DNA from 2 places in the Rossellomorea sp. GCM10028870 genome. Region 1 is predicted to be linked to the other one. Evidence: a T-box and tRNA genes for the amino acid it is inferred to sense, from the RefSeq annotation. Region 1 holds a T-box; the other holds one or more tRNA genes.
What was found. The T-box of region 1 lies ahead of thrS (threonine--tRNA ligase). A T-box ahead of a tRNA ligase gene usually reads a tRNA of that ligase, here a tRNA-Thr.
Positions count from the first base shown of each region.

Region 2: it has a tRNA-Thr gene. The T-box ahead of thrS (threonine--tRNA ligase) is inferred to sense a tRNA for this amino acid. The anticodon was not compared.

Region 1 covers NZ_JBHTGN010000001.1:1,286,247-1,289,496, reverse strand. Annotated here, with positions in the region: gene ACFQWC_RS06760 (undecaprenyl-diphosphate phosphatase) at 1-547, shown strand, start outside; T-box leader at 618-838, shown strand; T-box leader at 872-1,095, shown strand; gene thrS (threonine--tRNA ligase) at 1,146-2,369, shown strand; gene pyrH (UMP kinase) at 2,564-3,250, shown strand, end outside.
Region 2 covers NZ_JBHTGN010000005.1:434,331-437,580, forward strand. Annotated here, with positions in the region: gene ACFQWC_RS20445 (aldehyde dehydrogenase family protein) at 1-335, shown strand, start outside; gene ACFQWC_RS20450 (AEC family transporter) at 426-1,328, shown strand; tRNA gene ACFQWC_RS20455 (tRNA-Glu) at 1,582-1,656, shown strand; tRNA gene ACFQWC_RS20460 (tRNA-Val) at 1,698-1,773, shown strand; tRNA gene ACFQWC_RS20465 (tRNA-Thr) at 1,830-1,905, shown strand; tRNA gene ACFQWC_RS20470 (tRNA-Lys) at 1,926-2,001, shown strand; tRNA gene ACFQWC_RS20475 (tRNA-Leu) at 2,036-2,120, shown strand; tRNA gene ACFQWC_RS20480 (tRNA-Gly) at 2,129-2,203, shown strand; tRNA gene ACFQWC_RS20485 (tRNA-Leu) at 2,209-2,297, shown strand; tRNA gene ACFQWC_RS20490 (tRNA-Arg) at 2,354-2,430, shown strand; tRNA gene ACFQWC_RS20495 (tRNA-Pro) at 2,438-2,514, shown strand; tRNA gene ACFQWC_RS20500 (tRNA-Ala) at 2,522-2,597, shown strand; tRNA gene ACFQWC_RS20505 (tRNA-Met) at 2,652-2,725, shown strand; tRNA gene ACFQWC_RS20510 (tRNA-Ile) at 2,755-2,828, shown strand; tRNA gene ACFQWC_RS20515 (tRNA-Ser) at 2,837-2,929, shown strand; tRNA gene ACFQWC_RS20520 (tRNA-Met) at 2,956-3,029, shown strand; tRNA gene ACFQWC_RS20525 (tRNA-Asp) at 3,120-3,196, shown strand.

The DNA of each region.
Region 1 (3,250 bases):
CCATATTCTGGCTGGATTAATTCCTGCAGTGATCCTGGGCTTGTTATTTGAGGATTATATCGATGAGCATCTTTTTTCGCTTAATACAGTTCTGGCTGGTTTAACAATCGGTGCTTTCCTCATGATTGCAGCGGATTTGTTTCGTCCCAAGATTGTCACAGTGGAGAATGTCGATCAGATAACCCATAAAAAAGCGCTGATGATTGGGCTTATTCAATGCTTATCATTATGGCCAGGTTTTTCTCGGTCGGGTTCGACCATTTCTGGAGGGGTTTTACTTGGGTTAAGCTACCGGGCAGCATCAGATTTCACATTTATTATGGCGGTTCCGATCATGTTGGGAGCAAGTTCGCTTTCTCTTATGAAGAACTGGATGTATTTTACCCCTGAGTTTTTACCGTTTCTATTGGTTGGGTTCTTAAGTGCATTTCTTTTTGCTTATCTGTCGATACACTTTTTTCTGAAGGTGATTAATAAAATCAAACTAATTCCTTTTGCGATCTATCGGCTTGTTCTAGTCGCGATTATTTTTCTTTTTTTTATTTAAACACTCTTGACAGTTAGAAAATACTACCATATAATTTCAATAACAAATTTAACAAAATTGAATATACTATACGAAAGCGAAGATGAGGACATGATTCATTCCGTTTTTTCTTGATCAGAGAGCAGGGTCACCGGCTGAGAGCCCTGAAGAGAAAGGAATGCCTTACCACCTCGGAGCTATTATGGTGAAATGTCAGTATCCATAATCGGGAAAACCGTTATCTTACTTAAGCGAAGAGTAATATTTACACTTCTGAATTAGGGTGGAACCACGACCGCACTCGTCCCTTGGTTAGGGATGGGTGCGGTTTTTTTATTAATTGAATAAAAAGTGATGAAGAGGACACGAATCATTTGCTGTTTTTCTTACCAGAGAACAGGGTCACATGGCTGAGAGCCCTGAAGAAAAGGAAATGATTTACCACCTTGGAGCTATTATGGTGAAATGTCAGTATCCATAATCGGGAAAACCGTTATCAACTTTGAGCGGAGGGCTTCTGTTTAGCACTTCGGAATTAGGGTGGTACCACGACCGCATTCGTCCCTTGACAGGGATGAATGCGGTTTTTTATATGAAAAAATGATTAGGAGGAGACAAAATGTCAATTCAATCTGAAGTGGAAAAGCGAAATCACAGGAAATTAGGTCAGGAGCTGGAGCTGTTTGTATCGATGGAGGAAGCACCAGGGATGCCCTTTTATTTACCGAAAGGGATGCTACTACGTAATGAGTTAGAAGACTTTTGGAAGAGGGAACATCGGAAAGCAGCATACCAGGAGATTAGGACTCCCATTATGATGAAGCAGGAGCTATGGGAAAAGTCGGGGCACTGGGATCATTACCATGAGAATATGTATTTCTCAGAGGTAGATGATCAGAAATATGCAATCAAGCCAATGAGTTGCCCAGGGGCAGTCTTGATCTATAAAAGCAAGAGAAGAAGTTATCGTGAATTACCCCTTCGTTACGCTGAACTGGGATTAGTTCATCGACATGAGCTATCGGGTTCATTAAGCGGATTATTGAGAGTCCGTTCCTTCACTCAGGATGATGCTCATCTATTTGTTAGGGAAGATCAAATTCGGTCGGAGCTTCATAAAGTATTGGATCTTATCGATCTTTTCTATAGTAAATTCGGGTTTGACTATAAGGTCGAGCTTTCGACTCGGCCGGAAGATTTTATGGGCTCCGTCGAATTATGGGATCAAGCCGAAGGAGATCTGGAAGCTGTATTGAAAGAGAGAGGAGTCAATTATCAGATCAATAAAGGAGACGGTGCTTTCTACGGGCCTAAAATAGACTTTCATATACTGGACGTTCTTGGGCGAAGCTGGCAATGTGGTACGGTCCAACTTGATTTCCAAATGCCTGAAAAATTCGAGTGTGAATATATTGGCGAAGACAATGGAGCAGTCAGACCGATTATGATTCACCGAGCCATTTACGGTTCAATCGAACGCTTTATGGCAATCATCATTGAACATTTCGGAGGAGATTTTCCCCTTTGGTTAGCTCCCCACCAGGTCAAAATCCTTCCGATCTCCGACGCACATCTCCAATATGCTCAAAGTGTGAAGTCTCAATTAGAAAGAGAAGGGTTTAGGGTAGAAATCGATGATCGTGTAGAAAAAGTCGGTATGAAAATCAGAGAAGCAGAGATGCAAAAAGTTCCATATATGATGATAATAGGGGATAAGGAGGTCGAAAGTGATACTATTTCGTTACGTAAGAGAAAGGAAGGAAACGTAGGTGTGTTGGAGTTAAATGAGGTTATGGTGAAATTACAAGAAGAGGTAAATGGCTTGGGTAGTAAGGCCAACTAATTCAAAAATCCACTTGAACATTTCCTGTATTTTCTATACAATGAGAGAAGGAAAATTCTGAATAGTGCGAGAGGGGGAGAAGGAATGTTAATCAATCATCAATCATATTTCAGCATTTCTTCTCCTATAAAAAGAACTAAAAGGGTATTCATTCCCTTTTTAGTTCTTTTTTTATGTCCAGGGGAGGAATAGTGATGAGATACAAGCGTGTGTTAATTAAATTAAGTGGTGGAGCGTTGGCGGATAAGGAAGGAAATAATTTTGGCACTGAAGAGCTTGATCACATTGCAGGCGAAATCATGTCGATCGTCAATATGGGGATTGAAGTTTCCATAGTTGTGGGCGGGGGCAATATATTTCGAGGAAGTCTGGCAGATACTTGGGGGATTGAGCGGGTAGAAGCTGATAGCATTGGTACTCTTGGAACGATCATCAACAGTTTAATGCTTAGAGGTGTGCTGAAAAGTAAGACCGACAAAGAAGTTCGAGTGATGACCTCTATCCCAGTATCAACGGTTGCCGAACCTTATATTCGCCTTCGTGCCGTTCACCATCTTGACAAAGGATACATTGTCATATTCGGTGGAGGAAACGGTCAACCTTTCGTAACGACGGATTACCCCAGCGTTCAGCGAGCAATCGAAACGAATAGTGAGGCCATCCTGGTAGCAAAGCAGGGAGTAGATGGTGTTTTCACAAGTGACCCAAAACGGGATAAAAAGGCGAAGATGTACCATAATTTAAATTATGATGACGTTGTAACGAATAATATTAAAGTCATGGATCAATCAGCTCTGCTTTTAGCAAGGGACTATAAACTCCCTGTACACATTTTTAATTTCGACCAGGCAGGAATCATGGAGAAAATATGCTCAGGTCAG
Region 2 (3,250 bases), on a different contig from region 1:
TCACTCATGTACATGATGATATGAAAGTGTGCCGTCAGGAAGTATTTGGTCCCGTTGTTGCCGTCACTACCTATCAAACAGAAGAAGAAGTAATCGCAAGAGTGAACGACTCCGAGTATGGGCTTCAGGCTGGCTTATTTACAAATAGTTTAGCCTTTGCCATGAAAGCGGCCGATGAAATCGAAGTCGGTGGACTGATGATCAATGATACTTCAGGATACCGTGTCGATCAAATGCCTTACGGAGGAGTAAAGAAGAGTGGATCTGGAAAAGAAGGTCCTAAATATGCCATCCAGGAAATGACTGAAGAAAGAATCGTGGTATTCAATATATAAATGAATCAACATCAGGGCTGTTTGTCTTTAAGGGGGGGGTGCCTTCTTATCGGAAACAGTCCTTTTATCATCAAGCGGAGGGACCAAAACATGTCATTTATCACCATTTTGCTTCCGATTTTCTTTGTGTTCGGGATAGGATTTGTATCACAAAAATACCTGTCACTTGATACTAAGAACCTTTCAAGAATGGCCATCTATGTGATGGTGCCTTTTTTAGTGTTTCGAACTTTCTACGAACAGTCCATTAATAGTACGTACGGTCTATTGACCCTCTATATGATTGGATTATGTTTGATTATCATCTTACTGGTTACCATCTTGTCGAAAGTTTACCGGTTTACAGAGCCGGAGCGATGCGGGCTTGTATTATCCTCGGCTTTCATGAATAACGGAAACTATGGAACGCCGCTCGCTTTTTTTCTCTTCGGGGCAGCAGGACTTGAAATCGCCATTGTCCTCATGGTCATTCAACAATTATTGATGAGCACGTTGGGAGTATTCTATGCAGCAAAAGGGAGTGCCCAGCAGAACGGTGTAAAAGCAGCACTGCAAGCAGTGAAAAGAATGCCTATGGTGTATGGGGCAATGGGGGGCATCGCTTTCCAATTGCTTCATGTGCCAATCAGCAAAACATTCATGCAAGCGATCGATTTCATAGCGGATGCAGCGATCCCGTTCATTATGCTTACTCTTGGCATGCAATTAGCCAATATCTCGATCAAAGCGATTGATTGGAAGAAGCTCTATACATCTTTATCACTGAAATTGATCGCCTCCCCAATGATTGCAGCTCTACTCGTTCTGCCTATGCCTTTGGATGACATGACTAAGCAAATCATGATCATTATGGCGGCAACACCAACAGCGGCTAACACTACGATGTATGCGATCCAGTTCCAGACAGAACCGCAGAATGTTTCAAGTGCGACGCTGATTTCTACTATTATGAGCATTGTCACGCTTCCGGTTGTTATATATTTAGCGATGTAGTCCCAGATTGATTTACTGATCTCGTAATTATCTATGGAGGGGATCAGTAAATTTATTTGAGTTGAATTGGATAGTTTGTCATTTTTCCTATTGATATAATGTTTAAAGATATGGTATATTCTTTTTCGGCTTACCAAAATGGTAAGCTGAGTATGGCGAAAAAAGTTTTCGTTTTTTGTTAACTAGAAGTTGACTTCTACGAAATTAGCTGATATAGTTATACATGTCCTTAAGCGGGACGTTAAGAAAATATGGCCCATTGGTCAAGCGGTTAAGACACCGCCCTTTCACGGCGGTAACACGGGTTCGAATCCCGTATGGGTCACCAAAGTTTTTTGCGGTAGCAAAATAACTCAGCATTTACATTTTGGAGGATTAGCTCAGCTGGGAGAGCATCTGCCTTACAAGCAGAGGGTCGGCGGTTCGATCCCGTCATCCTCCACCAAAGATTTTTGCGCTAGCAAAATATCTTTCCTTAAACTGCTTCCATGAATTAAATATGCCGGTGTAGCTCAACTGGTAGAGCAACTGACTTGTAATCAGTAGGTTGGGGGTTCAAGTCCTCTTGCCGGCACCATTTGGTTTCTTGCTATATATGAGCCATTAGCTCAGTTGGTAGAGCATCTGACTTTTAATCAGAGGGTCGAAGGTTCGAGTCCTTCATGGCTCACCAAAGATTTTCGCGAATGCGAAACATCTAACATTTTGCGGGTGTGGCGGAATTGGCAGACGCACCAGACTTAGGATCTGGCGCCGCAAGGCGTGGGGGTTCAAGTCCCTTCACCCGCACCATTTATTTCGCGGAAGTAGTTCAGTGGTAGAACACCACCTTGCCAAGGTGGGGGTCGCGGGTTCGAATCCCGTCTTCCGCTCCAGACTTGCCGGGGTGGCGGAACTGGCAGACGCACAGGACTTAAAATCCTGCGGTAGGTGACTACCGTACCGGTTCGATTCCGGTCCTCGGCACCAAAGTTTTTTGCGACAGCAAAGTAACTTTCCTTACTTTGTCATTAATGAATTGTTTAGCGCCCGTAGCTCAATTGGATAGAGCGTTTGACTACGGATCAAAAGGTTAGGGGTTCGACTCCTCTCGGGCGCGCCATATATTTCGGGAAGTAGCTCAGCTTGGTAGAGCACTTGGTTTGGGACCAAGGGGTCGCAGGTTCGAATCCTGTCTTCCCGACCACTTCTTTGGGGCCTTAGCTCAGCTGGGAGAGCGCCTGCTTTGCACGCAGGAGGTCAGCGGTTCGATCCCGCTAGGCTCCACCATGAACTTCATTCATTGGTTTTATAGAAGTGCAAAAAACATTCTAAATATTTCGTGGCGGTGTAGCTCAGCTGGCTAGAGCGTACGGTTCATACCCGTGAGGTCGGGGGTTCGATCCCCTCCGCCGCTATTACTCAATACAAATCGCACGATTGATAAGGACCCTTAGCTCAGTTGGTTAGAGCAGACGGCTCATAACCGTCCGGTCGTAGGTTCGAGTCCTACAGGGTCCATTATACACGGAGGAATACCCAAGTCCGGCTGAAGGGATCGGTCTTGAAAACCGACAGGGGTGTAACAGCCCGCGGGGGTTCGAATCCCCCTTCCTCCTCCATATTTACCTTTACAAATTTATATCGTCGCGGGGTGGAGCAGTTCGGTAGCTCGTCGGGCTCATAACCCGAAGGTCGCAGGTTCAAATCCTGTCCCCGCAATACCATTTTGACTTATATTTATAAGAGGTTATCCTTAATCTTTCATAAGTCACGCATGGATAGTTATTTTCGCTATCGCGAAAAAACTTTGGTCCGGTAGTTCAGTTGGTTAGAATGCCTGCCTGTCACGCAGGAGGTCGCGGGTTCGAGTCCCGTCCGGACCGCCATTTTTTATTTGCTTGGTAACATTGAAGTTAATCACTTGAAAATTTAATCTTCTA